3 regions of the Streptomyces sp. NPDC088810 genome follow, and region 1 is predicted to be linked to each of the others. Evidence: riboswitches for the same ligand, from Rfam matches in the RefSeq annotation. Region 1 holds a riboswitch; each other region holds the start of a gene.
What was found. A riboswitch is a leader RNA that binds a small molecule or an ion and turns the genes downstream of it on or off. The one in region 1 is predicted to bind cyclic di-AMP.
Positions count from the first base shown of each region.

Region 2: it holds a riboswitch for cyclic di-AMP, as region 1 does, so the genes downstream of both, ACIP4Y_RS24205 (M23 family metallopeptidase) here and ACIP4Y_RS07425 (peptidoglycan DD-metalloendopeptidase family protein) in region 1, are expected to answer to the same signal.
Region 3: it holds a riboswitch for cyclic di-AMP, as region 1 does, so the genes downstream of both, ACIP4Y_RS34840 (M23 family metallopeptidase) here and ACIP4Y_RS07425 (peptidoglycan DD-metalloendopeptidase family protein) in region 1, are expected to answer to the same signal.

Region 1 covers NZ_JBIVJQ010000002.1:159,719-169,065, forward strand. The annotation lists partial or broken gene ACIP4Y_RS07400 (sensor histidine kinase) at 1-1,594, opposite strand, end outside; gene ACIP4Y_RS07405 (TetR/AcrR family transcriptional regulator) at 2,347-2,727, opposite strand; gene ACIP4Y_RS07410 (MBL fold metallo-hydrolase) at 2,804-3,988, opposite strand; gene ACIP4Y_RS07415 (TetR family transcriptional regulator C-terminal domain-containing protein) at 4,233-4,853, shown strand; gene ACIP4Y_RS07420 (SGNH/GDSL hydrolase family protein) at 4,949-5,734, opposite strand; gene ACIP4Y_RS07425 (peptidoglycan DD-metalloendopeptidase family protein) at 5,896-6,780, opposite strand; cyclic di-AMP (ydaO/yuaA leader) riboswitch at 6,786-6,978, opposite strand; gene ACIP4Y_RS07430 (alpha-galactosidase) at 7,247-9,319, opposite strand.
Region 2 covers NZ_JBIVJQ010000007.1:380,989-390,335, forward strand. The annotation lists gene ACIP4Y_RS24175 (DHA2 family efflux MFS transporter permease subunit) at 1-567, shown strand, start outside; gene ribA (GTP cyclohydrolase II) at 1,220-1,846, opposite strand; gene ACIP4Y_RS24185 (MarR family winged helix-turn-helix transcriptional regulator) at 1,927-2,439, opposite strand; gene ACIP4Y_RS24190 (dihydrofolate reductase family protein) at 2,535-3,665, shown strand; tRNA gene ACIP4Y_RS24195 (tRNA-Met) at 3,759-3,832, opposite strand; gene ACIP4Y_RS24200 (PP2C family protein-serine/threonine phosphatase) at 3,957-5,135, shown strand; cyclic di-AMP (ydaO/yuaA leader) riboswitch at 5,380-5,548, shown strand; gene ACIP4Y_RS24205 (M23 family metallopeptidase) at 5,556-6,590, shown strand; gene ACIP4Y_RS24210 (aldo/keto reductase) at 6,676-7,620, shown strand; gene ACIP4Y_RS24215 (PrsW family intramembrane metalloprotease) at 7,692-8,987, opposite strand; gene trmB (tRNA (guanosine(46)-N7)-methyltransferase TrmB) at 9,030-9,347, opposite strand, start outside.
Region 3 covers NZ_JBIVJQ010000015.1:127,655-137,001, forward strand. The annotation lists gene ACIP4Y_RS34825 (DNA topoisomerase (ATP-hydrolyzing) subunit A) at 1-779, opposite strand, end outside; gene ACIP4Y_RS34830 (M16 family metallopeptidase) at 1,077-2,471, shown strand; gene ACIP4Y_RS34835 (M16 family metallopeptidase) at 2,468-3,856, shown strand; cyclic di-AMP (ydaO/yuaA leader) riboswitch at 4,065-4,225, shown strand; gene ACIP4Y_RS34840 (M23 family metallopeptidase) at 4,238-4,993, shown strand; gene ACIP4Y_RS34845 (GntR family transcriptional regulator) at 5,192-5,878, shown strand; gene ACIP4Y_RS34850 (HPr family phosphocarrier protein) at 6,069-6,350, opposite strand; gene ACIP4Y_RS34855 (GNAT family N-acetyltransferase) at 6,529-9,339, shown strand.

The sequences.
Region 1 (9,347 bases):
GCACGCCCGCGTGCGCCTCCACCACCGCCCGGTCCTCGGCACTGATGCCGGGCACGGCCTCGGCGGGGGTGGGCCGCGTCTCCTGGGCGCCGCGCACGGGCAGCGGGGCGGGGGCACCTCCGTGCCGTCCGTGCGCACCGCTGTCGGCGCCGCGCCGCCCGGTTCCGCGCTGGGCGTGCCGCCGCCGTCCGGAGCCCGCCCCGGCCTCGGCACCGTCCCCGGCCCCGCCTCCGGCAGCGCTCCCGGCTCCGGGCGCACCCCCGCTCCGCGGTGTCTGCGCGGGCACCGGCACGGCCGCCCCTGCCCGCTGCGACGCACCGGTGTCCGCCGGCGGCCGGCCCTGCGGCTGCGGTTCCGCGGTCCCGGCACCCGCGCCCGGCACCCCCGGCGCGTTGCCCAGCAGCGCCTGCGGGACGACGAGCACGGCCTGCACGCCGCCGTAGATGTTGGTCTGCAGCCGTACGTGGATGTGGTGCCGGCGGGCGAGCTGGGAGACGACGTAGAGGCCGATGCGGCCGTCGGCCAGCAGGCTGGCGACGTTGACCTGGTCGGGGTCGGCGAGCAGGGCGTTCATCCGGCTCTGCTCGCCGACGGGCATGCCCAGCCCGCGGTCCTCGACCTCCACGGCGAGCCCGGAGGTGACGAGGTTGGCGCGCAGCAGCACCTGGGTGTGCGGGGCGGAGAAGACGGTGGCGTTCTCGATGAGTTCGGCGAGCAGGTGGATGACGTCGGCGACGGCGTGGCCGCGCAGTTCGCCGTCGATGGGGGGCACGAGCTTGACCCGGGAGTACTGCTCGACCTCGGCGATGGCGGAGCGCAGCACCTCGGTCATGCTGACCGGATTGCTCCACTGCCGGCGGGAGACCGCGCCGCCGAGCACGGCGAGGTTCTCGGCGTGCCGCCGGATCCGGGTGGCCAGGTGGTCCACGTGGAAGAGGCCCTTGAGCAGGTCGGGGTCCTCGATCTCGTTCTCGAGGTCGTCGAGGATCGAGATCTCCCGGTGCACGAGCGACTGGAGCCGGCGCGCGAGGTTGACGAACACCTCCAGCTTCTGTTCGCTGCCGGCCCGGCTGGAGAGCTGGGCGGCCCGGACGACGGCGGTGACGGCGCCGTCGTACGCGCGGGCCAGGTCGGCGGCGAGCAGTTCGAAGTCGTCGGCGTCGGCGGGCGGCCGGCGGCGCGGACCGGGCTGCGGCGGGGCCTCGCCCTGGCGGAGCGCGTCGACCAGGGCGTGCAGGTCGGCCTCGCCGCGCGCGGCGGTGCGGCGCAGGGCGTCGACGCGGTCGGTGACCGAGCGGGCGGCGCGGTCGGCGGCCACGGCGGCGATGAGGATCCCGGCCATGGCCACGCTGACCGCTCCGGCGAGCACGGCCCACAGCAGGGGGCCGGTGCGGGCGCCGGTGGAGCGGATGCTGAAGAGGACCGCGGCGGTGGCGCTGAGCGCGACCGCGAGGGGCGGCAGGACGGCGAGCCGCATGAGCTGGGGCCGTATATGTGTTTCGGGCAGTGCGGGAGCGGGTCGGGCGACCGGCCGCCCGTGCCGGCCGCCCTCGCGGCGGTCGGCTCGGGTGGCCGGTGCTCGGAGGTGAGACATCTGCGTCCTCGTACTGTCCGTCGGGCCTGTGTCCTGGTGCGGTGCGCCGCGGGCATGCGTCGATGCGGGCGTGCGTCATCACGGCGTCGGCCGGCGGCACCGGCGGACCGGCCGCGCGTCGCCCGACGGCCACTCACAGTAGTTGCCTGAGCATCATGTGCGGTGGGCAGTTGACAAAGTCCCCCGAGGAGCGTCCCGCTCTGGTATGAGCTCTCGCACGAAAGTCCGATGACCCTTGGCGGGCATGCGATCGAACCGTCAACAGGACCGATCCGGCCTGCTCACAAGCGGTCGCAAACGAAACGAGCGAGGGATCCCCCCGGGAGTCCGAGCGACTCGCTCGCCACGGCCTGCCCCGCGCACGGATCGCCGTAGGAGCGGCTCCAGGCCCCTCTCCGACCCCCTTCCCCAAAGCCGATCGTCACGGAACGTGCTCGCTTTGGCCTTGACCGGGGGTGCCGAGCGCAGACTGATGTACGGGGTACGTGTGTCCCGTAGGTGCACTGCGGGCGGAGCGGTGGAATGGCTGACCGTGGCCGCCACCGCACTGGTCACCGACCTGTGCATCCTGGGCGCGCGCCTGGAGTGGCGCCGCAGCCACCCGGCTGCCGCGCAGTCCCCGCGCTAGCGGGACCACCACGCCTGAAGGCCTCAGCGAGCCCTGCGACATCGGGACGGACGTCGCACAGGAGCGCGCGCAGGGTGCGGGCGACAGTTTTCTACGACTGTATGCCGATATGTACGTTGTGTCCTCAGGGTGCTCCGCGGCTGTGGACGGGCAGCACCTCGGGATGGGCGTGCACGGCACCGGCGAACGCCCGCGCGATGCGCCGCAGTTCGGTCAGCCAGGGTGGTTCGGCGGAGGCGGTGGCCGTGTCGGCGCGGGCCTGCTCGACCGAGGTCCGCAGCCGTTCGTCGACCTCGGCGAAGAAGGACTCCACCAGGCCGTCGAGCAGTCCTTCCTTGCCGACGGTGTACCGGTAGAGGGCCATCGGCTCCACACCCAGCTCGGCCGCCAGGCGGCGCATGGTCAGGACCGCCGGCCCCTCCCGGTCCACCAGGGCGACGGCCGCGGCGAGCACCACGGGACGGCTCAGGCGTCGCCGCCTCTGCGGTTTGTCGTGCTCGGCCATGACCGCACTCCGAGCACAACGTACATTTCATTCACAATCGTACGTTTTGCCCGCTGAAACGCATGCCCCCGCCGGGTCAGTCCGCGAGGTCGCCGGTCGCGCGGGCGGGCGGCTCGGCGACGAAGGCGCCGACCGAGCGCCAGGTGCGCCGCACGTCCCCCGACACGCCTCGCCACCACGCCTCGGCGGGCAGCTTGCCGGCCGGTTCGAAGGGCTCGCCGGGCCGGGGCAGGGCCACCGCCTGGCCGGCCTCCTCGGCGGCCTCCTTCGTCCACTCCCCCGGCTCGGCCCACGGGTGCGGGGCGAGGTTGAAGGTGCCCCAGTGGATCGGCAGCAGTACGCCGTGCGGCGCCCCGCCCTGCAGGTCGAGGTGGGCGCGCAGGCCCTCCTCGGGGGTCATGTGGATGTCGGGCCAGAACTCGCTGTAGGCGCCGATCTGGATCATCGTGGCGTCGAAGGGGCCGTGCGCGGCGCCGATGTCCTTGAAGCCGTCGAAGTAGCCGGTGTCACCGCTGTGGTAGATCCGGTGTTCGTCGCCGGCGACGGTCCAGGACGCCCAGAGGGTGTGCTGGGTGTTGCGCAGCCCGCGGCCGCAGAAGTGCCGCGCCGGGGTGGCCGTGAGGGTCAGCCCGCCGATCTTGGTGGACTCGTGCCAGTCCAGTTCGCGCAGCCGGTCCGCCGGGACGCCCCAGTGCTCCAGGTGGGCGCCGACGCCGAGCGGCACGGCGAACACGGTGTCCGTGTCCGCCAGCGCCTTGATGCTGGGCAGGTCCAGGTGGTCGTAGTGGTCGTGGGAGATGACGACGACGTCGACCGGGCCGAGCGCGGCCAGCGGCAGCGGCACCGGGTGCAGCCGCTTGGGTCCGGCGAAGGGGAACGGGGAGCAGCGCTCGCCCCAGACGGGGTCGAACAGGACCCGGTGACCGTCGATCTCGGCGAGCACGCTGGAGTGGCCCATCCAGGTCAGCCGCAGCCCCGTCGTGGGCGGTCCGGCCAGGTCGGCGAAGGTGGTGGGGTGCACCGGGACGGTGCCTCCGGGGGCGCGCAACGGCCGGGTGTCCTTGTCCAGGAACACCTTCGCGAGGTCCATCGTGGAGCCGGAGGGGCGGGTGCGGGCGGGGCCGCCGGGGTTCTGGAAGACACCGTTCCTGAAGTGGGGCGAGCGGCGGATGCGTGCCAGGCGCTCACCGCCCGGGTCCGCGCCGAAGGCCGCGGGCCGCAGCGCGCGGAGCCCGGAGCTCGGAGAACGCAAACCGGTCACGGTACCTCCCGGTGGAGTGGGTGAGGCCCTCCATTATGGTCGGCCCCTCCGACAGTCCGGGCAGGCAGGGGCAGGCCCCGGCCGCCGGTGAGGATCCGTTCCACGCCCGTCGGGCCGTCGAGGCCCTGAGGTGGTGGTCAACTCCGGGCCGGGCGGCTGGGGATGGTGGCGCGGAGGCCGAGGGGACGGGATCGTTTGCGACCGGTGACGCTCACCTGCGATCGACTACGACTAGGGTGAGCGCGTGGCAAGAGTGCGGTTGAGCGTGGCCGAGCGGCGGGAGGAGCTGCTGCGGGCAGCCATCGGGCAGATCGAGGCGCGGGGCGTGGCGGCGGTGCGGATCGCCGACGTGGCCGCGGCCCTCGGGGTGAGCAACGCGCTGGTGCTGTACCACTTCTCCACGAAGGAGAAGCTGGTCGCCGCCGCGTTCGCGTACGCGGCCGAGGACGACCTCGCGCGCCTGCGCAAGGTGGTGGACCGGCGGACCACCGCGCTGCGCCGGCTGCGGGCCGCGGTGCGCTGGTACGCGCCGACCGGGCAGGCCAAGGGCTGGCGGCTGTGGATCGAGGGCTGGGCCGTCGCCCTGCGCGAGCCGGCGCTGCGGGAGGTCACCCGGGAGCTGGACAAGCAGTGGAAGGCGGCGATCGCGGAGGTCATCGCCGAGGGCGTGGCGGCCGGTGAGTTCGCCTGCGCGGACCCGGCCGGCACGGCACTGCGGCTGACCGCGCTGCTGGACGGCCTGGCGGTGCAGCTGACGTCGTACCCGGGCGCGGTGGCGCGCTCCCGCGCACAGGAGTGGGTGGACGACGCCCTTGCCCGGGAACTGGGCCTGGACCGGAAGACGTTGACCGAACGGGCACGGTGAGCACACGGGCCGCACCGTGCACGCCGGCCACCCCGGGCCACTGACCCGACCGCGCCCCGCCCGCCCACGCAGGCGGCGGGGCGCGGTTCGCCGGGTCAGGCCACCGAGGCGATGCGCAGCTTGATGTCGTCCGGGGAGAGGGTGCCCTTGGCGGTGACGTGGTCACCGGAGGACTCGCCGCGCAGGCGGCGGCCGATCCAGGGGACGAGGTACTCGCGGGCCCACTGGACGTCGTCGCGGCGGACGTCCAGGGTGCCCCGGGGCGGCAACGGCGGCCACGGCTGCTCCGGGTCGGCCGGGACGTCCAGGCCGAGGACCTGTCCGGCGCGCAGCGCCACGCGCGTGTGACCCTCGGGCGAGAGGTGCAGCCGGTCGTTGTCCCAGGCCCTGCGGTCCTGCACGGACTTCAGGGACCACAGGTCGAGGACGGGACAGCCGTACCGGTCGGCGATGGCCCGGACGTGCCCGTTGTAGGTGGCGATCTTGCCCCGGAGATGCTTGAGCACGGGCATGCCCCGGGTGTCGAAGCCGGTCGTCACCATAACGGTGCCGACGGCCTCGGTCAGCCGGGCCACGGCGCGTTCGAAGCGCTCGGCGACCTCGTCCGGGTCGGTGCCGGGGCGGATGATGTCGTTGCCGCCCGCGCAGAAGGAGACCAGGTCGGGGGCGAGTTCGACGGCCTGCGGGAGCTGGTCGGCCACGATCTGGTCCAGCAGCTTCCCCCGCACGGCGAGGTTGGTGTACCGGAAGTCCCCCTCGGGGCGCCGGTCGGCGAGCAGTACCGCGAAGCGGTCGGCCCAGCCCACGAACGCCCCGTCGGGGCCGGGGTCGCCGACGCCCTCGGTGAAGCTGTCCCCCACCGCCACGTACGACCCGATCACTGATGCGTTGTCATTCTTCGAATCGTCTGCCACGTCGGACCATGATTCACCTTTCGATGTGACCTACGCGACCGTAGGCCGGGGTTGACGAACGGTGAGATGAGCCACTCTCAAAAATATGCCAAGTCAGGAATAGGCGGCGTCGGGCAGGGGGGCGGGTGTCAGCCGACGGGAACGCCGTGCGCGCGGAGGTAGGCGACCGGGTCCAGGTCCGAGCCGTAGTCCGGCGTGGTGCGGATCTCGAAGTGCAGGTGCGGTCCGGTCACGTTGCCGGTGGCGCCGGACAGGCCGACCTGCTGGCCCGCGGTCACGGTCTGGCCGGCCGAGACGGAGAGCTGCGAGAGGTGGGCGTACTGGGCGTAGTGGCCGTCGTTCAGCTTGAGGACGACCTGGTTGCCGTACGCGCCGCCCCAGCCGGCGGAGACGACGGTGCCCGCGGCGACGGCCTTGAGGGGGGTGCCGGTCGGGACGACGAAGTCGACGCCGGTGTGGTAGCCGCTGGACCACATGCTGCCGGCGACGTGGTAGCCGGTGCCGATGGTGGCGCCGGCCACCGGCAGGGTGTAGCCGGCGGAGGCGGTCTGCGCGGTGCCGGACCCGGCCGGCCGGGCGGGCTTCGGGGCGGCCGGCCGGGCGGGCTTCGGCGCGGCGGACTCGGTGCGGGCCGGTGCGGCCTGCCCGCCGAGGCTGAGCTTCAGGCCCGGGTGGATGAGCGCCGGGTCGGCGCCGACGACCTGCCGGTTGTCGTCGTAGAGCCGCTGCCAGCCGCCGCTGACGTGCTGCTCCTGGGCGATCTTCGCGAGGCAGTCGCCGCCGCGCACGGTGTAGGTGCGCACGCCCGCCTCCGGCTGGGCGGCGGCCTTCCCGGCCGCGTCCGGAAGGGACTGCACGGCCGCTTCGGGCACGGACTGCGCGGGGGTCGCGGCGTGCGCTCCGGTGGCCCCCACCAGCGGGAGCGCGAGGGCGGCGCCGCCGGTTCCGGCGACGGCCAGGGAGCGGGAAAAACGCGGGGTCTTGGGGCGTCGGTGCTTACCCTTGGCGGGCATGGAGCTGTTCCTCTCCGGCGCCTGCGAGGTCAGCTGTCGGGTTCGGGCTGGAGCTGCCCGGCCGTGCGCACACGGCTGCACCCCTAGCCTGTCGCGGAGACCGGGACAGGCAGTCGTACCTGGTGGGTCCCCCGCTCCTGCCGACACGGGTCATGTGTGGGGAGTCCGGACGGCGGCAGGATTCGGCGTTCCGTCCGGTTGGGTGGCGAACGTAAGCGAGCGGGACGTACGACACAAGCAACCGATTCCGGTTGTTCGTGTTCCGGGTGGTCGGATGCGGGGACGCACGGTCACCCACGGTGCATCCCCGCCCCTTCGCCCCCTCAATTTCCCCTGCACACCCGGGCATTACGTGGACATGACGCGCGACGCTCGGTCACGGATATGACGCTGCTCACGCACACCATTCCTAGGCCCCTTCATTTCACACCGAGTTGGAATGAAGGGGTCAATTCGGACAGAAGGCTCAGATGCGGTGCAGCCGGATAACCGTCGCGTCCAGGTCACCCTTCAGTCCGGTGTGCAGCCCGTGGTGCCGCAGTACGGCACCTCGGTGCACTTCGCCCGTTTCACGGCATTCGTACGAGGCTGTCGGGTCGAGCCCGCGCAACCGCACCGCCGGGGCCGGTTCGCCGTGGCTCTGCGCCTGGAGCCAGGCGAGGACGACCGTCTCCTCGCCCCGGAGGTACTGCACGGCGCTCAGACCGCCCGCCGGGGGCCGCAGCCGGTACAGCTCGCCGTGCTGCACGACCGGGCGGATCTCCTTGTACAGCTCCACCCACCGCCGGGCCTCTGCCAGCTCCTGAGCGCTCCACTCCGTCAGGTCTCCGCCCACCCCGAGCACGCCCGCCATGGCGCTGACGAACCGGAACCGCAGTGAGCTGACCCGCCCGTTGAGCTGGGTGTTGGGGCTGTCGGTGACCCAGGCCGCCATCACGCGCGCGGGGTGGATCTGGGTGAAGCCGTGCTGGATGGCGAGCCGGTCCAGCGGGTCGGTGTTGTCGGAGGTCCACACCTGGTCGGTGCGGCCGAGCACGCCGAGGTCGATCCGGCCGCCGCCGCCCGAGCAGGACTCGAAGGCGACACCCGGATGGGCCGCCCGCAGCCGGTCCAGAAGGGCGTACAGGGCGCGGACGTGGTCCACCCACAGGCGCTGCGGGTACGGCTCCCCGGGCCAGCCGGCGTCGGTGAAGCAGCGGTTGAAGTCCCACTTCACATAATCGATCGGGGCGCTGGACAGCAGGGTGTCCAGCCGCTCCCAGAGGTACTCCTGGACGTCCTCGCGCGCGAGGTTGAGAACGAGCTGGTTGCGCAGTTCCGTCCGCTTTCGTCCCGGCTGGTACTGCACCCAGTCGGGGTGGGCGCGGTACAGGTCGCTGTCGGGGTTGACCATCTCGGGCTCGACCCAGATGCCGAACTGCATGCCCAGGCCGTGCACCTGGTCGGCGAGGGGCTTCAGGCCGTGCGGGAACCGGTCGGGGTTGGGCGTCCAGTCGCCGAGGCCGGCGCGGTCGCTGGTGCGGGCGCCGAACCAGCCGTCGTCGACGACGAACAGCTCGATCCCGATCTCGGCGGCCCGGCGGGCGAGCGCGAGCTGCTGCTCCTCGGAGATGTCGAAGAAGGTGGCCTCCCAGGAGTTGAACAGCACGGGCCGGTCCCGGTCGGCGTCCGGGATGACGTAGGCGCGCTGGTAGGCGTGCCAGGCGCGGCTCGCGCCGCCGAAGCCGCCGTCGCTCCACAGGCCCGCGAAGACCGGGGTGGTGTACGACTCCCCGGGCGCGAGGAGCAGCAGGCCCGAGTCGTCGTAGCCGGCGCCGCCGGTGATCTGCACGCGCGCGTCGGGGAGTTGGGCGACGGCGATGCGCCAGGAGCCGGACCAGCCGAGCGCGCAGCCGTAGACCTCGCCGCGCTCCTCGGTGGCGTCGGTGTCGAGGGCGACCCAGGGCAGGTGCTGGTGGCCGGTGTGGCCGCGGCGGCTGCCGATGACCTTCTCGCCGTAGCCGAGGGGGGCGGCGGTGAGCCGGGACTCGGCGGCCCAGCGGCCGTGCAGCAGGGACAGCCGCCAGCCCTCGCGGTCGGGCAGCGTCCAGGTGGCCGCGTCGGCCCGCAGCAGCTCCACGCGCGCGTGGCCGCCGTTCACCACGGTCACCCAGCGCTCGACCACGTCGTCGCGCATCCGGTAGTGCAGCGTGATCCCCACGCCGTCGTCGTCGAAGCGCAGCCGCAGCTCGGCGCCCTCCGTGTCGTACGACACGAAGCGCCACTCGGTACCGCGCCGCTCCTCGGTGCGGACGGACAGCGCGGGGCGGACGAAGCGGGGTCCGCCCTCGACGGGGTACTCCTCGCGGCCGTCCAGCGGGGACTCGAAGGGCCAGTAGCCGGGCAGCGGGCGCACCGCGAGTGCCTCGGCGTCGGCGAGGGCGATCCGCGGCCCCCAGTGCAGGTGCAGCAGCTCGTCCGCGTCGGTGAGATGCAGGGCGTAGCTGCTGTTGGGGCCGGACAGCAGCCAGGTACGACCGTTTTCGGCGATGTCCACCATCGAGACCTCACAAGTGCCAACAGATCCG
Region 2 (9,347 bases), on a different contig from region 1:
GCCGGCATCGGCACGCTCGCCCTGTTCACCTGCGGCTACTTCGGCTCGATGCTGCTCGGCCCGCTGTACTGGCAGCAGGAGCGGGGCGTGACCGCGACGGCGGCCGGGCTGCTCGGGGCGCCGGTCGGGCTGACGGTCGGTGCGACGATGCAGATCGCCGCCCGGCGGATCGACAGGACCGTCCCGCGCCGGCTGATCACGGCCGGCTGCGCGGTGTCCGCGCTCGGCATGGCCCTGCTGGCCTGGCAGACCGGTACGGCCGGGGTCGCGCCCTGGCGGATCGTCGCCGCGGGCATGGTGATGGGATTCGGGTCCGGGATGACGCTGATGCCGACCATGACCACCGCGACCCGGGGCCTGCCCCCGGACCGGCTGGCCGGCGCGAGCACCGCGCTCAGCATCAACGCCCAGCTGGCCGCGTCGGTCGGCACGGCCCTGCTGTCGGTGCTGCTGGGCGCGGCGGGCCAGACCCCGTCCGGCTTCCGCCTCACCTACGCGGTCACGGCGACCCTCCTGGCCCTCGCAACCCTCCCGGCCCTCCGCCTCCCGGCCCACCGCCAGTCCTGAGCCCCGCCTCACCACCGGGGCTGTCTCGGGATCCGCCGCGCGACTTGCTGCCCTGGTCCGCCGTTCGGGGGCGCTGCCCCGGCCCACCGCCAGAGCTGATCGCTGGGCTCGCCACCGGGGCCGGGTCCCCGGCTCGCCGTCAGAGGGTTGATCCTTGGGCTCGCCGTCAGGGGGGCTGTCGTGGGCTCCGCCGTCAGGCGCCCTGCCCCGGCCTGCCGCCAGGATTGATCGCTCGGCTCCCCGCCGGGGGCCGGGTCCCCGCTCGTGGTCAGAGGGTTGATCCTTGGGCTCGCCGTCAGGGGGAGTCGTCAGTTCGCCGCCGGGGCTGTCTTGTGATTTGCCCTCAGGGCCGCTGCCCCGGTCCGCCTCCAGAGTTGAGCGCTGGGCTAGCAGCCGGGGCTGGGTCCCCGCTCGGTCCGAGGCTGATCCTTCGGCTCGCCGTCAGGGGGGCCTCCGCTCGCCGCCGGGGCTGTCTCTGGGTCCGCCGTTCAGGGGCGCTGCCCCGGCCCACCGCCAAAGCTGATCGCTGGGCTCGCCACCGGGGCCGGGTCCCCGGCTCGCCGTCAGAGGGCTGGTCCCCCGGCCCCCTCCGGGCTGAGTCCCCGGGCCGCCACCGACTCCCTGTCCCGTCGGCCGGCCCGGGTGTCGAGCCCTAGCCCGCCGTCAGGTCTGCCAGGGGCAGTGTGTGCTGGGTCTGGAGGACCTTTGCGCGGAGGTAGCGGACGTTGTGGGCCGTGGGGAAGACGCCGGTCGGCACCCGGTCCCGGACCGCGAGGCCCAGCGAGCGCAGTTGTCCGGCCTTGTCGGGGTTGTTGGACAGCAGGTCCAGCTCGGTGACGCCGAGGGCGGTGAGCATCTGCGCGGCGGCCGTGTAGTCGCGGGCGTCCTCCGGGAGGCCGAGGGCGGCGTTCGCCTCGTAGGTGTCGAGCCCCTGGTCCTGCAGGGCGTACGCGTCGAGCTTGTTGTAGAGGCCGATGCCGCGGCCCTCCTGCCGGAGGTAGAGCAGGACCCCGCCGCGGCCGGCGATGCGCTCGACCGCCTCCCGCAGCTGCGGGCCGCAGTCGCAGCGGGCCGAGCCGAAGACGTCACCGGTCAGGCACTCGGAGTGCAGCCGCACCAGCGGCACCGGGCCGGGGTCGCCGAGGACGAGGGCGAGGTGCTCCCGGCCGTCGGTGAGGCCGTGGAAGGTGACGAGTTCCGCGTCGGCGCCGTAACCGTCGGCGAAGCGCAGCGGTACCCGGACGCGGGCGCGCTGGGTGGCGGCGGGGATGTCGGGCATGCGGGTCCCTCCGGGGAGTTGCTTCAGATTTGAAGCAGTGCTTCGCAGGGACCCTACCGCTGCTTAAAAGTTAAAGCAATCTACGGCGAGCAGGACGAACGGCGCCGCCACGGGACGTCCCCGCCCCCGGACGCGGCGTCCTCGCCCTGCAGCCCGCGCGCGATCCCCGTACAGATCTCCTCCAGCTGTCCCACCTGCTCCGGTGTGAGCCGGTCGAACAGCGCGGTACGCACCGTCTCGACGTGCCCGGGTGCCGTACGCTCCAACACGGCCATCCCCTCCTCCGTCAGTACCGCGAGCGAGCTGCGCCTGTCCCAGCGGCAGCTCTCCCGGCGCACCAGGCCGTCCCGCTCCAGCCGGGTCACCACGTACGTCAGCCGGCTGCGCGTGATCTTCAGCGTCTCGGCCAGGTCGGTCATGCGCAGTCGCCGGTCGGGGGCCTCGGAGAGATTGGCCAGCACCGTGTAGAACAGGTGCGGCATGCCGCCCTCCTGCTGGAGCTGCCGGTCGATCGCGTCCTCCAGGAGGCGGGAGGCGGCGGTGTAGGCGCGCCAGGCGCGCTGTTCCTCCGGGGTGAGCCAGCGGGTCGTCATGCCGCCAGTGTAGGTTTGTTTCAAACTTGAACCAAGCCGTACAGCCGACCGACAAGCCCTGCCGACCCCCCGCCTCCGGAAAAGAGAGCGCGCCGATGCCCCTGCCGTACGTGCTGCTGTCCGCCGCCGTCTCCCTCGACGGCTACCTGGACGACACCGGCCCCGAGCGGCTCCTGCTGTCCGGCCCGGCCGACTTCGACCGGGTCGACGCGGTACGGGCCTCCGTCGACGCCATCCTCGTCGGCGCCGGCACGATCCGCGCCGACAACCCCCGCCTGCTGGTCAACTCCGCCGAGCGGCGCGCCGCCCGCACGGCGGCGGGTGGGCCGGAGTACCCGCTGAAGGTCACCGTCACCGCCACCGGCGACCTCGACCCGGCCGCACACTTCTGGCACACCGGCGGCGAGAAGCTCGTCTACACCACCGACCGGGGCGCCGAACGGGCCGCCCGCCTCCTCGGGCGCACCGCCGACGTCGTCCCGCTCGGCCCCGCGCTGGACTGGCGGGCCCTGCTGGAGCACCTGCACGACGTGCGCGGGGTCGGACGCCTGATGGTCGAGGGCGGCGGCACGGTCCACACCCAGCTCCTCCAGCAGGGCCTCGCCGACGAGCTCCAGCTCGTCCTCGCCCCGCTGTTCGTCGGCGATCCCGCGGCGCCCCGCATGTTCGGGCCGGGGACCTACCAGCGGGGACGGCTGCGCCTGCTCGACACCCGCCGGATCGAGGACGTCGTGCTCATGCGGTACGTGCCGACGGCCCCCGGCACCGGCCCGCTGCCCACCGCCGCGGACCGCCACTGGCTGCGCACCGCCTGCGAGCTGGCCGCGCAGTGCCCGCCCTCGGAGACGGCGTTCAGTGTCGGTGCGGTGGTGGTGGCCGCCGACGGTACGGAGCTGGCGCGCGGGTATTCGCGTGAGGGAGCCGATCCTGTGGTGCACGCGGAGGAGGCGGCGCTCGCGAAGATCGATCCGGCCGATCCGCGGGTGGCTGCCGCGACCGTGTACAGCAGCCTGGAGCCCTGCGCCCGGCGTGCGTCCCGGCCGGCGCCCTGTGCGGAGCTGATTCTGCGGGCGGGGGTGCGGAGGGTCGTCACCGCGTGGCGTGAACCCGACACGTTCGTCCACGCGGCCGACGGGACGGGGGTTCTCGTCGCCGGGGGTGCGCAGGTCGTCGTGCTTCCCGAACTGGCGGAACTCGCCAAGGCGCCGAACGCTCACTTGCTGTGAGCGCCGGCCCGTCCGCCGTGGGCTGCACGGTGGACGGGTACCGGAAACACTCAGGGCCCGGAATCCAGTGGATTCCGGGCCCTGAGTCTTCAGTAGCGGGGACAGGATTTGAACCTGCGACCTCTGGGTTATGAGCCCAGCGAGCTACCGAGCTGCTCCACCCCGCGTCGTTGTGACTCCAGTGTACGCCATGCGCGGGACCACTCGCACACCCCTTTCGGTCCACCGGGGTCGCCCGGTGTCCCGGGGCCCGGAAACCTGGAGGCACGTCGGACATGTGGGAGACACGCGGTGCGCCCTGGAAAGGTGGAGGAGAGCCCGTACGCCAGGGCGGGAGACCGGCTCCCCGGCGATCCCGTGCCCGACCCGGGGCTCGGTGCCGAGCCCGCGCCGGCGCGTGTCCGCCGCCGCCCGGGATCAGGCTCGGCCCGTGCGCTGCCCGGGCTCCTCGTCGTCTGCGGGGTCCTGTACGGCCTGCTCACCCCGGAGGACTTCACTCCGGTCCCTTTCTTCACCGCCGCCCCGCTGGCCGCCGCCCCCCTGTCCGCGCTGCGCACCACCGTCCTCACCGGCCTGGCGTCCCTCGCCGCCGCCTACGCCGTGCACACCGACGCCGGTGCCCACCCGACCGTGGGCACCGTCACCGACGTGGTCACCGTGGCCACGGTCGCCCTGCTGGCCGCCGTCATCAACCGGGTGGTCCGGCGCGGCGACCGGCAGCTCGCCTCCGCCCGGGAGATCGCCGAGGCCGCCCAGCGGGCCGTCCTGCCCGAGCCCGACGCACGGATCGGCGGCTTCGAGATCGCCGCCTGCTACGAGGCCGCACGCCAGGACGCGTTCATCGGCGGCGACCTGTACGCGGTGCAGGACAGCCCGCACGGCGTCCGGCTGGTCGTCGGGGACGTGCGCGGCAAGGGCATGGGCGCGGTGGCCGCCGTCGCCGTGGTGATCGGCGCGTTCCGGGAGGCGGCCGAGCAGGAGGCCACGCTGGAGCAGGTGGCCGAGCGGCTGGAGCGGGCGCTGGCCCGCGAGGGCACCCGGCGCGACGGGATCGACGCGTTCGAGGGGTTCACCACCGCGGTCCTCGCCGAGCTCCCGCACGGCGAGGGCCTCGTACGGATCGTCAACCGCGGCCACCCGCCGCCGCTGCTGCTGCACGCCGACGGCACCCTGCGCACCCTGACTCCCGCCGAACCCGCGCTGCCGCTCGGCATGGGCGACCTGGGCCTGTGGCCGGACCGGGCCACCGAGGCCTGCTTCCCGAGCGGCGCCACCCTGCTCTTCCACACCGACGGCCTCTCGGAGGCCCGGGACGCCCACGGCCGGTTCTACGACCCCGAGCGGCGGCTCGCCGGGCGCACCTTCCCGGGCCCGGCCGCACTGCTCGGCCGGCTCGCCGCGGAGGTGCGCCGGCACTGCGGCGGCGGCATGACCGACGACATGGCGCTGCTCGCCGTGCGGCGGCCCTGACGGTCGTCACCGAAGGTGACCGGGCGAGCGCGTACGCATAACATCTGAGTCGCCATCAAAACCCGAAGTGACTCCTGAACTCTTCCGAGGTCAGGTCAACTCGCCCGTTTTGGCGGGGTAGTGGGCGATAGCTGCACCGGCAAAAGCGTGAACGATCAAGCCGAACGGCTTGGAAAGTGACTGGCAAGTCTATTAACGTTCGATAACGCAGCGCGGTCGTCCCAGCCGTCACCAGAGGCGGCTCCGTGCGCACGCGCCGAATCCCGCAAGGGAACCGGGGAACCACCACCTTGGGGTGAATCACGCGGATGCCGTCGTGAACTCATGGAGTCCACGACCGGTTTACGCGCGTAGGAGACCTTCCTGCTCCGAACCCGTCAGCTAACCCGGTAGGCGGAGGAAGGAAAGGAGTACGCCTGCGTGGCGTCCAACCGGCCTGCCCCAGAAGCCCCGTTCATACCGGCTCAGCGCGAGACCGAGACCTTCGGTTACGGTTCCTACCGCGCCGAGGAGGGCTCCTGGGAGGAGTGGAACCCGACCGAGGAATCCGTCGCCCCGGTCCGCGGCCGGCACCGCGTCGCCAAACAGCGCGGCGGCTTCGCGCGCAGCTCCACCGTCCTCGGCGTCGGCGTCATGGCCGCGGTCGGCGCGGGCGGCATGGCCAGCGCCAACACCGGCAAGCCGCCGGTCTCCATCTCCCTGCCGGACCTGCCCTCCGTCGGCTCCCTCTTCGAGGAAGGCTCCGGCGACGCCCCGGCCGCCGAGGCCACCACCACGCTCAGCAGCGTCGGTGTGGCCACCGCCGACAGCGAGGACGGCACCGACGCGGGCGAGGCCCTGCGCAACCGGATCATGGCCCAGGCCGAGCAGCAGCAGGGCCAGGCCGACAGCAAGGCCACCGCCGTCGCGCTCGCCGCCGCCGAGAAGCAGGCCGCCGACGCCGCCGCCCGGGCCGAGAAGGAAGCCGCCGCCAAGGCCGCCGCGGCCAAGGAGAAGGCGGAGGCCGCCGCCGAGAAGAAGGCCGAGGAGGCGCGGCTGGCCCGGCTGGCCAAGCAGTACACGCTGCCGACCTCCTCGTACACGATCACCTCGACCTTCGGCCAGGCCGGCTCGATGTGGTCCTCCGGCTACCACACCGGTCTGGACTTCGCCGCCCCCACCGGCTCCCTGATCAAGGCCGTCCACAGCGGCACGATCACCGAGGCGGGCTGGGCCGGCTCCTACGGCTACCGCACCATCCTCACCCTCGACGACGGCACCGAGCTGTGGTTCTGCCACCAGTCCTCGATCAACGTCACGGCCGGCCAGAAGGTCTCCACCGGCGAGGTCATCGGCCGCGTCGGCGCCACCGGCAACGTCACCGGCCCGCACCTGCACCTGGAGGTCCACCCCGGCGGCCAGGCCACCGGGATCGACCCCATGGCGTGGCTGCGCGGCAAGGGCCTCACCCCCTGACGCCCCCGCCCCGCGCGGGACACTTTGCGGGAAATTGACGCCGGCGGCGGGATGCGGTCTTCCCCCGCCGGCGTTGACCTGTCGTATGACGTCACTTCGTAAACTGGGCTCTTCCGATCTCGAGGTCTTCCCGCTCTCCCTGGGCGGCAACGTCTTCGGCTGGACCGCGGACGAACAGGCCTCCTTCGCCGTCCTCGACGCCTACACGGCGGCCGGCGGCAACTTCATCGACACCGCCGACGCCTACTCCGCCTGGGTCGAGGGCAACCAGGGCGGCGAGTCGGAGACGATCATCGGCAAGTGGGTCAACGCCCGCGGCAACCGCTCCGACGTCGTCATCGCGACCAAGGTCAGCCAGCACCCGGAGTACCAGGGGCTGTCCGCCGCCAACATCAAGGCCGCGGCCGACGCCTCCCTGCGCCGCCTGGACACCGACTACATCGACCTCTACTACACCCACTTCGACCAGCCCCAGGTGCCGGTCGAGGAGATCATCGGAGCGCTGGACGGGCTGGTGAAGGCGGGCAAGGTCCGGCAGATCGCCGCCTCCAACATCACCCCCGAGCGCCTCCAGGCCTCCCTGGAGTTCTCCGACCGCGAGGGCCTCGCCCGCTACGTCGCCCTCCAGCCGCACTACAACCTGGTCTCCCGGGACACCTACGAGGGCCCGCTGCAGGACCTCGCCGCCCGCGAGGGCCTGGCCGCCGTCCCGTACTTCTCCCTCGCCTCGGGCTTCCTCACCGGCAAGTACCGGCCCGGTACGACCGTCGACAGCGCCCGCGCCGGCGGCGCCCAGAAGTACGCCGACACCGAGCGCGGCCGGAAGGTCCTGGCGGCCCTGGACGAGATCGCCGCCGCCCACGAGGCCCCGGTCGCCACCGTCGCCCTGGCCTGGCTCGCCGCCCAGCCGACGATCACGGCCCCGATCGCCTCGGCACGGACGGTGGAACAGCTGCCGGCGCTGGTCGGGGTGGCGGAGCTGAAGCTCACGGACGCCGAGGTGGACCGGCTGACTCAGGCCTCCGCCTAGGGCCTGTCGTTTGGCTCATGCCGGGCTGATCCCCCGCTCCGGCGGTGCCGCACCCCCGGCAGCCCCGGCGGCTACGTCCGGTACGGGTTGTACGCGGCGTACGGCATCGCCGGATAGCCGTACGGCGCCGCTCCCCAGTGCGCCGGCGCCGGTACGGAGGCCCTGCTCGCGTACTCCAGGGCCGGCCGGGCCACGTGCCTGCGCTTCCACAGCTCGTCCAGCAGCTCCTGCTCCCGTACGACGAAGTCGGGGCCGGCCTTCCCCGCCCGCCCCCGGTGCCGCAGGAAGGCCAGCGCGGTGGCGTCCGCCTCGTACCGGGCGACCTCCCGCGCCGCCGGGCGCCCGTGGTGGTGCCGGGCGTAGTCCCGGGCCATCCGCCGCGCCCGCATCGACCCGAGCGCGAACGGCTCGGCCGGCCCCAGCCAGCCGGCCAGCACGTACGCCGGCAGCTCCGCCCGCACGGTGCGCAGCTCCCGCTGCCGGGTCCAGATCGCCAGCCAGGTCAGCAGCGCGAACGCGGGCACCATGAAGGCGCCGTAGACGGCGAAGAAGCCGTACTCGCCGAAGGTGGAGGAGCCGTTCCAGAAGGCGTGCATGCCCATCGCGAGCAGCAGGCCGCAGAGCGGCAGCAGGATCCGCCGCAGATGCTGCCGCTCGGCGGACAGCGCGGCGATACCGAAGCCGATGCCGGTGAGCACGGTGAACAGGGGGTGCGCGAACGGGGACATCACGATGCGCACGAAGAAGGTGGCGGCGGTGACGGAGGCGATGCCGCGGTCGCCGGTGAGCTGGTCGGTCCCGAAGGCCGTACCGAGGTAGAGGATGTTCTCGGTGAACGCGAAGCCGGTGGCGGTGATCCCGGCGATCACCACCCCGTCCACGATCCCGGCGAAGTCGCGCCGGCGGAAGAGGAAGACCAGCAGCACGGCGGCGGCCTTCGCGGACTCCTCCACGATCGGGGCTATCACCGTGGCGCCGAGCGTGTCGGCGCTTGCCGGGTCCGCGGTCGAGGTGGCTATCCACTTGGTCGCGAAGCTGTTGGCCACGATGGCTATCAGTGCCGCCGCACAGGCTCCCCAGGCGAAGGAGAACACCAGGTTCCGCCAGGGGCCCGGCTGTACCCGGTCCAGCCAGCGGAAGGCGGCTATCAGCCAGGGCACGGGCAGCACGGCCAGGCCGAGCCCGACGAGGAAGCCCTCCGTGCCGGTCTGCCGCCGCACCAGCGCGAGGATGACCAGACCGGACAGGGCCAGCAGGGAACTCAGTGCTCCGTACCGCACCCACCTGCGTTGCCACCAGTGCGGGTGGCGGAGCACACCGTCGCCGGGGCGCGGCGGATACGTCGGAAACGGAGGACTGGTGGCCACGGCATCGACCCTAACGGTGGCGGGGCGAGGGGCTGGAGCGGATTAACGGTCCTGCTCAGCGGCGCTGTGCGGGACACGCCGGAACAGCAGGTCTCTCACCACATGTCCCTTGTCCAGTCCCTGCCCCTCGAAACGGGTCAGCGGCCGGAAGTCGGGGCGCGGCGCGAAGCCGCCGTCCGGCTGGGTGTTCTCGAAGTCCGGGTGCGCGGTGAGCACGTCCAGCATCTGCTCGGCGTACGGCTCCCAGTCGGTCGCGCAGTGCACGATCGCGCCGGGCCTCAGCCGGGTCGCGGCGAGCGTCAGGAACTCGGGCTGGATGAGCCGCCGCTTGTGGTGCCGCTTCTTGGGCCACGGGTCGGG
Region 3 (9,347 bases), on a different contig from region 1:
ACCGTGACGGTGGCGCGCATCTTGAAGGTGCCGCGGCCGGTCGCGTACGCGTCCCGGATGCCGTCCAGGCCGACGATCCGGCCGCCGGTGGGCAGGTCCGGGCCCGGGACGTGCTTCATCAGCGCGTCCAGGTCGGCGTTCGGGTTCCGGATCAGGTGGCGGGCGGCGGCGATGACCTCGCGCAGGTTGTGCGGCGGCATGTTCGTCGCCATGCCGACGGCGATGCCCGAGGAGCCGTTGACCAGCAGGTTGGGGAAGGCGGCGGGCAGCGCCACCGGCTCCTGCTCCTGGCCGTCGTAGTTCGGCGCGAAGTCGACCGTGTCCTCGTCGATCGACTCGGTCATCAGGCTCGTCGCCTCGGCCATCCGGCACTCGGTGTACCGCATGGCGGCCGGCGGGTCGTCGTTGCCCAGCGAGCCGAAGTTGCCGTGGCCGTCGACCAGCGGCACGCGCATGGAGAAGGGCTGCGCCATGCGCACCAGGGCGTCGTAGATCGACGCGTCGCCGTGCGGGTGCAGCTTGCCCATGACCTCGCCGACGACACGCGCGCACTTCACATAGCCGCGCTCGGGGCGCAGGCCCATCTCGTTCATCTGGTAAACGATCCGGCGGTGCACCGGCTTGAGACCGTCACGGGCGTCCGGCAGGGCGCGCGAGTAGATGACCGAGTACGCGTACTCGAGGTAGGAGCCACGCATCTCGTCCACGACGTCGATGTCGAGGATTCTCTCCTCGAACGAATCGTCGGGCGGCGGGGTCTTCGTGCTGCGGCGGGCCATCGCTGCCTGGCTCCTTCTGATCTGGTCGCTCGCCTACGGGGCGCTCGTGCTGCTGAAGCGTTTGACGGATCTGACGCGGACCATTGTGGACCTAGGCACTGACAACCCGTGCCACCACCCGGTCGGGGCGGGCCTCGCCGGACCGGCGGAGCAGAGTCCGACGCAGGCTACGCGATCCGCTGTGGGCGTACGTCCCGCGGGAACTTCGCCGAGGCCCCGCACGCTTTGCATACAGTGGCAGGAACGGCAGGAAAACCGCGGTTTCCATCAACCGCCTCCGCTCGCGAAGGGACGTACATGCCCATGGGTCACACGACCACAGCCGAGGCAGGCTCCGGGGGCCTGACAGCGACCGAGCACCGCCTGGCCAACGGTCTGCGCGTGGTGCTCTCCGAGGACCACCTGACCCCGGTGGCGGCGGTCTGCCTCTGGTACGACGTCGGCTCCCGCCACGAAGTCAAGGGCCGTACCGGCCTGGCTCACCTTTTCGAGCACCTGATGTTCCAGGGCTCCGCGCAGGTGAAGGGCAACGGCCACTTCGAGCTGGTGCAGGGCGCCGGCGGCTCGCTCAACGGCACCACCAGCTTCGAGCGCACCAACTACTTCGAGACCATGCCCGCCCACCAGCTGGAGCTGGCGCTCTGGCTGGAGGCCGACCGCATGGGCTCGCTGCTGGCCGCCCTGGACGACGAGTCGATGGAGAACCAGCGGGACGTCGTCAAGAACGAGCGCCGCCAGCGCTACGACAACGTGCCGTACGGCACCGCCTTCGAGAAGCTGACCGCGCTCTCCTACCCGGAGGGCCACCCCTACCACCACACCCCGATCGGCTCCATGGCGGACCTGGACGCGGCCACCCTGGAGGACGCCCGCCAGTTCTTCCGCACCTACTACGCGCCGAACAACGCGGTGCTCTCCGTGGTCGGCGACATCGACCCCCAGCAGACCCTCGCCTGGGTCGAGAAGTACTTCGGCTCCATCCCGTCCCACGACGGCAAGCCCGCGCCCCGCGACGGCTCCCTGCCGGACGTCATCGGCGAGCAGAAGCGCGAGGTCGTCGTGGAGGAGGTCCCGGCGCGCGCCCTGATGGCCGCCTACCGGCTCCCGCACGACGGCACGCGCGCGTGCGACGCGGCGGACCTCGCGCTGACCATCCTCGGCGGCGGCGAGTCCTCCCGGCTGTACAACCGGCTGGTGCGCCGGGACCGTACGGCTGTCGCGGCCGGCTTCGGCCTGCTGCGCCTGGCCGGCGCGCCCTCCATGGGCTGGCTGGACGTGAAGACCTCCGGTGACGTCGAGGTGCCGGTCATCGAGACCGCCATCGACGAGGAGCTGGCCCGGTTCGCCGCGGAGGGTCCCACTCCGGAGGAGATGGAGCGCGCCCAGGCGCAGCTGGAGCGCGAGTGGCTGGACCGGCTCGGCACGGTCGCCGGCCGCGCCGACGAACTGTGCCGGTTCGCGGTCCTGTTCGGCGACCCGCAGCTCGCCCTGACCGCCGTCAAGCGCGTCCTGGAGGTGACCCCGGCGGAGGTCCAGGAGGTCGCCAAGGCCCGTCTGCGGCCCGACAACCGCGCGGTCCTCGTCTACGAGCCGAAGTCCCCGCAGGCCGCCCCGGACGCCGAGGTCCCCGAGGACCCGGAGCAGGAAGCCACCGTAGAGGCCGGCAACGAGAACGAGGAGACGGCCAAGTGACCGAGCTCGCCACCATGGACTTCCACCCCCAGCCGCAGCCGGGCGAGGCCAGGCCCTGGGCGTTCCCGGCCCCCGAACGCGGCACGCTCGACAACGGCCTGACCGTGCTGCGCTGCCACCGCCCCGGTCAGCAGGTCGTCGCCGTCGAGGTGCTGCTGGACGCGCCGCTGGACGCCGAGCCGACGGGCCTCGACGGTGTCGCCACGATCATGGCGCGGGCCTTCTCGGAGGGCACCGACAAGCACTCCGCCGAGGAGTTCGCCGCCGAGCTGGAGCGCGCGGGTGCCACCCTGGACGCGCACGCAGACCACCCCGGCGTCCGGCTCAGCCTGGAGGTCCCGGCCTCCCGCCTGGCCAAGGGCCTCGGGCTGCTCTCCGACGCCCTGCGCGCGCCCGCCTTCGCCGAGAGCGAGGTCGAGCGGCTGGTCCGCAACCGCCTGGACGAGATCCCGCACGAGCTGGCCAATCCCTCCCGCCGGGCCGCCAAGGAACTCTCCAAGGAGCTGTTCCCGGCGACCTCGCGCATGTCCCGGCCGCGCCAGGGCACCGAGGAGACGGTCGAGAAGATCGACGCCGCGGCCGTACGCGCCTTCTACGACCGCCACGTGCGGCCGGGCACGGCAACCGCGGTCGTCGTCGGCGACCTGACCGGCACCGACCTGGACGGGCTGCTCGGCGACACCCTGGGCGCCTGGACCGGCACCCCGGGCGAGCCCCGGCCGGTGCCGCCGGTGACCGCGGACGACACCGGGCGCGTGGTCATCGTGGACCGGCCCGGCGCCGTCCAGACGCAGCTGCTCATCGGCCGGATCGGCCCCGACCGGCACGACCGCGTGTGGCCCGCCCAGGTGCTCGGCACGTACTGCCTCGGCGGCACCCTCACCTCTCGCCTGGACCGCGTCCTGCGCGAGGAGAAGGGCTACACCTACGGCGTGCGCTCCTTCGGGCAGGTCCTCAGGTCCGCGCCGGACGGCACGGGCGCGGCGATGCTCGCCATCAGCGGCTCCGTGGACACGCCGAACACCGGCCCGGCCCTGGACGACCTGTGGAAGGTGCTGCGGACCGTCGCGGCGGAGGGCCTGACCGACGCCGAGCGGGACGTCGCCGTGCAGAACCTCGTCGGCGTGGCGCCGCTGAAGTACGAGACCGCGGCGGCCGTCGCGAGCACGCTGGCCGACCAGGTCGAGCAGCACCTGCCCGACGACTTCCAGGCGACGCTGTACCGGCAGCTGGCCGCCACGGGCACGGTGGAGGCCACCGCGGCCGTCGTGAACGCCTTCCCGGTGGACCGCCTGGTGACCGTCCTCGTCGGTGACGCGGCCCAGATCAAGGCGCCGGTGGAGGCGCTCGGCATCGGTGAAGTGACCGTGGTGGCGGCCGAGTAACGGCACGCGCGCGTGGGCCCTGGCGACCTTCGGGTCGTCAGGGCCCTGCTGTTCCACTCGTTCCCTCAGATGCCCGTTTTGGGGCGGAGGTTGCCTGTCTGCCCTGTGGGATGCGCTACAAAAGCCCCGCTGCGTTTGAGGATTGAAAGCGCGCCGCCGTAGCGTCATCCGGGCTGTTCGTCAGGCAGTGCGCCGCACCCGCGGCACCGGACAGTCATCGCCGAGTCCCCGTACGGCGCGAGCCAGGGGAGCCGGGGACCCACCGTCCCTGGGGTGAATCGGGCGCCCGCGCGGCTGCGAGGGGGCCCGTAGGAGACCTTCCTGCTCCGAACCCGTCAGCTAACCCGGTAGGCGAGAGGGAAGGAAAGGACCAGCCACTTCATGGCGTTCATGTGCGCCACCGGGAAGCACCGCAAGCCCGGCCGGGTCAAGCGGACCACGGCCCAGGCGGCCGGCGTCGCGGCCCTCACCACCACCGGCGTGATCGGCACCCTCGCCGCCTCCCCGGCGCTCGCCGCCGAGAGCCCCACGGAGCAGACCGGCCTCGTCCCCGTTCTCACCGTGACCGAGGACGTCCCCCGGCAGATCGACGCGCAGGCCACCGCCCAGCAGCAGGCCGCCGAGCAGAAGGCCGCCGAGGAGGCCGCGGCGAAGGCCGCCGCCAAGCGGGCCGAGGAGGTGCGCGCGGCCAAGGCCCGTGCCGCCCGCGAGGCCGAGCGCAAGCGGCTGAACACCTTCGTCGCCCCCATCGGGCACTCGTACGTCTCCACGGGCTACCAGGCCAGCAGCTCCCTGTGGTCCTCCGGTTCGCACACCGGCATCGACTTCCATGCGGCCAGCGGCACGGCCGTCCACGCGGTGGGCTCCGGCACGGTCGTCTCCACCGGCTGGGGCGGCGCGTACGGCAACCAGATCGTGATCCGGATGGCGGACGGCATGTACACGCAGTACGGCCACCTGTCCTCCATCGGCGTCACGGTGGGCCAGAAGGTCGTCCCGGGCCAGCAGATCGGCCTGTCCGGCGCGACCGGCAACGTCACCGGCCCGCACCTGCACTTCGAGGCCCGGACCACCCCCGAGTACGGCTCGGACGTCGACCCGATCGCCTACCTCCGCAAGCACGGCGTGAACGTCTGACGCCCCGCGCACGACCCTACGAAGCCCCGGCTCACCTAGCCGGGGCTTTCGCCGTTTTTCGCAGTGTCCGCCGGATCCGCTGACCAAAAAATATCCATGGATTACGACCCGCCGTCGGAAATTCCGGCTCATTGGAATAGAGTCACGGAACACACGTCCATCGTCGACGTTTCACGGGGATTAAGGCGGAGGTCGGTCATGCGTATTCCGGCGCACTCGGTGTGCACCGCTGTCCGGGACGACATCGTCGCGGGTGTCTACAAGCGCGGCAGCCGCCTCACCGAGGAAGTCCTGGCCCGCCGGTACGGCGTCTCGCGCGTCCCCGTGCGCGAGGCCCTGCGCACCCTGGAGGCCGAGGGCTTCGTGGTGACGCGCCGGCACGCGGGCGCGTGCGTGGCCGAGCCGACCGAGCAGGAGGCCGCCGACCTGCTGGAGATGCGGATGCTGCTGGAACCGCTGGGCGCCGCCCGGGCCGCCCAGCGCCGCACCGAGGCCCACCTGAAGGTGCTGCGCGGCCTGGTGCGGCTGGGCCAGGAGCGGGCCAGGCGGGGCGGCAGCGACGATCTGCGTTCGCTGGGCGGCTGGTTCCACGAGACGCTCGCCCAGGCCTCCGGCAGCCCCTCGCTCACCTCGATGCTCACCCAGCTGCGGCACAAGATCGCCTGGATGTACACGGTGGAGGCGCCGGCCAGCCCGATGGAGTCCTGGACGGAGCACGGCGCCATCGTGGACGCGGTGGCGCGCGGGGACGCCGAGCGCGCGCGGGCGCTCACCACGCTGCACGCCGAGCGCGCGACGGGCGCGCACCGGCTGCGCTTTTCCGGTGCCGCGGAGCGTGTGAGGACTTCGCAACAAGCCGTAAACATGTCGGGCCAGCGGCATTAACACGGGCGCCGTATACAAAGAGGGGTTATTCCGGGGCGGAGTGTTTTCTGCTGCCCGAATTCATGGTGCGGTAATTCATGCGGTTTTCCCGGGCCGCCGGTGAATCGACGGCACCGGGCGGACGCGCATACGGCGAAGCCGCGCCGCCCCGAAAGGCGAACGCGGCTCCGGCGCTCTGTGCGGTGCTCGCTCAGACGGTCTCGGGCAGCTCCTCCAGGCCCTCGGAGACCAGCTTGGCCAGCCGGTCGAGTGCGGCGTCCGCACCCTCGGCGTCGGAGGCGAGGACGATCTCCTCGCCGCCCTGGGCGCCCAGGCCCAGAACGGCGAGCATGGAGGCCGCGTTGACGGGGTTGCCCCCGGCCTTGGCGATCGTCACCGGGACGCCTGCGGCCGTGGCGGCTCGGACGAAGATGGAGGCGGGGCGGGCGTGGAGGCCCTCGGCCCAGCCGACGTTGACGCGGCGCTCAGCCATGTGTTGCTGCCCTTCGGTGTTCAGGGTTGTCTAGACCAGTTTCCCATATCGTGAAGCGTGCCCGGAGGGGACGTCCGTCCCCTTCCGCCGTGGCGCCGGACCGCGGCCTCGGTCCGGCTTCCCGTCCTCCACAGACTGCCTCGCGCCGTTGTCGTACGCGAGCCGTACTCTGGGGCCCATGCAGACCTCGGCGGACCGGCAGGACCGGCACCAGTACCCCGCCCACTGGGAGGCGGACGTGGTGCTGCGTGACGGGGGCACCGCACGCATCCGGCCCATCACCGTTGATGACGCCGACCGCCTGGTCAGTTTCTACGAGCAGGTCTCGGACGAGTCGAAGTACTACCGCTTCTTCGCGCCGTACCCACGGCTCTCCGCCAAGGACGTCCACCGCTTCACGCACCACGACTTCGTGGACCGGGTGGGACTCGCGGCCACCATCGGCGGCGAGTTCATCGCCACCGTACGCTATGACCGCATCGGCGCCGACGGCATGCCCGCCTCCGCGCCCGCCGACGAGGCCGAGGTCGCCTTCCTCGTGCAGGACGCCCACCAGGGCCGCGGGGTCGCCTCCGCCCTGCTGGAGCACATCGCGGCCGTCGCACGCGAGCGGGGCATCCGCCGCTTCGCCGCCGAGGTGCTGCCCGCCAACACCAAAATGATCAAGGTGTTCACGGACGCCGGGTACACACAGAAGCGCAGCTTCGAGGACGGTGTCGTCCGCCTGGAGTTCGACCTCGAACCCACCGACCGCTCCCTCGCCGTGCAGCGCGCGCGGGAACAGCGCGCCGAGGCCCGCTCGGTACGACGGCTCCTCGCGCCCGGCTCGGTCGCGGTCGTCGGCGTCGGGCGCGCACCCGGCGGAGTGGGCCGCAGCATCCTCGGCAACATCCGCGAAGCGGGCTACACCGGCGGTCTGTACGCCGTGAACAAGGTCTTCCCGGAGGACCTCAAGGAGGTCGACGGGGTGCCCGCGCACCGCTCGGTGCGGGACATCGGCGGGCCCGTGGACCTCGCCGTCGTCGCCGTACCGGCCGAGCAGGTGCCCGCCGTGGTCGCCGAGTGCGGCGACCACGGCGTCCAGGGACTGGTCGTGCTCTCCGCCGGATACGCCGAGAGCGGCCCCGAGGGGCGCGAACGGCAGCGGGCCCTCGTCCGCGCCGCGCGCGCGTACGGCATGCGGATCATCGGCCCGAACGCCTTCGGGATCATCAACACCGCCCTGGACGTCCGGCTGAACGCCTCGCTCGCCCCCGAGATGCCCCGCCCCGGCCGCATCGGCATGTTCGCCCAGTCCGGCGCCATCGGCATCGCCCTGCTGTCCCGGCTGCACCGGCGCGGCGGAGGCGTCACCGGGGTCACCGGCGTCTCCACCTTCGTCTCCGCCGGCAACCGCGCCGACGTCTCCGGCAACGACGTCCTGCAGTACTGGTACGACGACCCCGAGACCGACGTCGTCCTCATGTACCTGGAGTCCATCGGCAACCCCCGCAAGTTCACCCGCCTCGCCCGGCGGACGGCGGCGGCCAAGCCCCTCGTGGTGGTGCAGGGGACCGGCACGGCACCGCAGGGCCACGCGGTACGGGCCACGCGGCTGCCGTACGCGACCGTCTCCGCGCTGCTGAGGCAGGCCGGCGTGATCCGGGTCGACACGATCACCGAACTGGTCGACGCGGGGCTGCTGCTCGCGCGCCAGCCCCTGCCCGCGGGCCCGCGCGTGGCGATCCTCGGCAACTCCGAGTCGCTGGGCGTGCTGACGTACGACCGGTGTCTGGCCGAGGGGCTGCGGCCGGCCCGGCCCGTGGACCTGACGACCGGGGCGACCGCGGAGGACTTCCACCGGGCGCTCGCCGCCGCGCTGGCCGACGGCACGAACGACGCCGTCGTCGTCACGGCGATCCCCGCGATCGGGGAGGGCTCGCCGGGCGACGCCGAGCTGGCGGAGGCGCTGCGGTCGGCCGCGGCCGCCGTGCCGGGAAAACCCGTGCTGGTGGTGCACGTGGAACTCGGCGGACTGGCCGAGGCCCTGTCGGCCGCGGCGAGCACCGCCCCCGGGGCCGGCGACAGGGCGCCCGGCCCCGCGGGAGCGGCCGTCCCCGCCGCCCTCACCACCCCTCCCGAAGGCACCCACCTCATCCCCGCCTACCCCGCCGCCGAACGTGCCGTCCGGGCCCTCGCCGAAGCCGTGAAGTACGCCGGGTGGCGGCGGGAGGCGACCGACCCCGGGAAGGTGCCGGAGTACGACGACGTCGACGAGAAGGGGGCCGCCCGGCTGATCGGCGAGCTGCTCACACGCGGGCAAGGGCTCACCATCTCCGACGCGGAGACCTGCGAGCTGCTCGGCAAGTACGGCATACCCGTGCGCCGCGCCCTGCCCGCGCCGACCCCCGAGGCCGCAGTCGAGGCCGCCCGCGCGCTCGGCTACCCGGTCGCCCTCAAGGCCACCGCCCCGCACCTCAGGCACCGCGCCGACCTCGGCGGGGTCCGCCTCGACCTCGCCGACGAGGATCAACTGCTGCGGGCGTACACCGAGTTGACCGAGCTGTTCGGGCAGCCGGAGGAACTGCGGCCGGTGGTGCAGGGCATGGCACCGCGCGGCGTCGACACGGTCGTACGCGCGGTGATCGATCCGGCGGCCGGCGCCGTGCTGTCCTTCGGCCTGGCCGGCGCCGCCTCCCAGCTGCTCGGCGACATGGCCCACCGGCTGGTCCCGGTCACCGACCGGGAGGCGACCTCGCTGGTGCGGTCGATCCGGACGGCACCGCTGCTGTTCGGCTGGCGCGGCTCCACCCCCGTGGACACCCCGGCCCTGGAGGAACTGCTGCTGCGGGTGTCCCGGCTGGTCGACGACCACCCCGAGGTGGTCGCGGTCACCCTGGAGCCGGTCGTCGTCGCCCCGCACGGCGTGAGCGTCCTCGGCGCCACCGTCCGGCTCGCGCCCCCGCCGGCCCGCGACGACCTGGGCCCGCGCACGCTGCCGGCCTACTGAGCGGGACC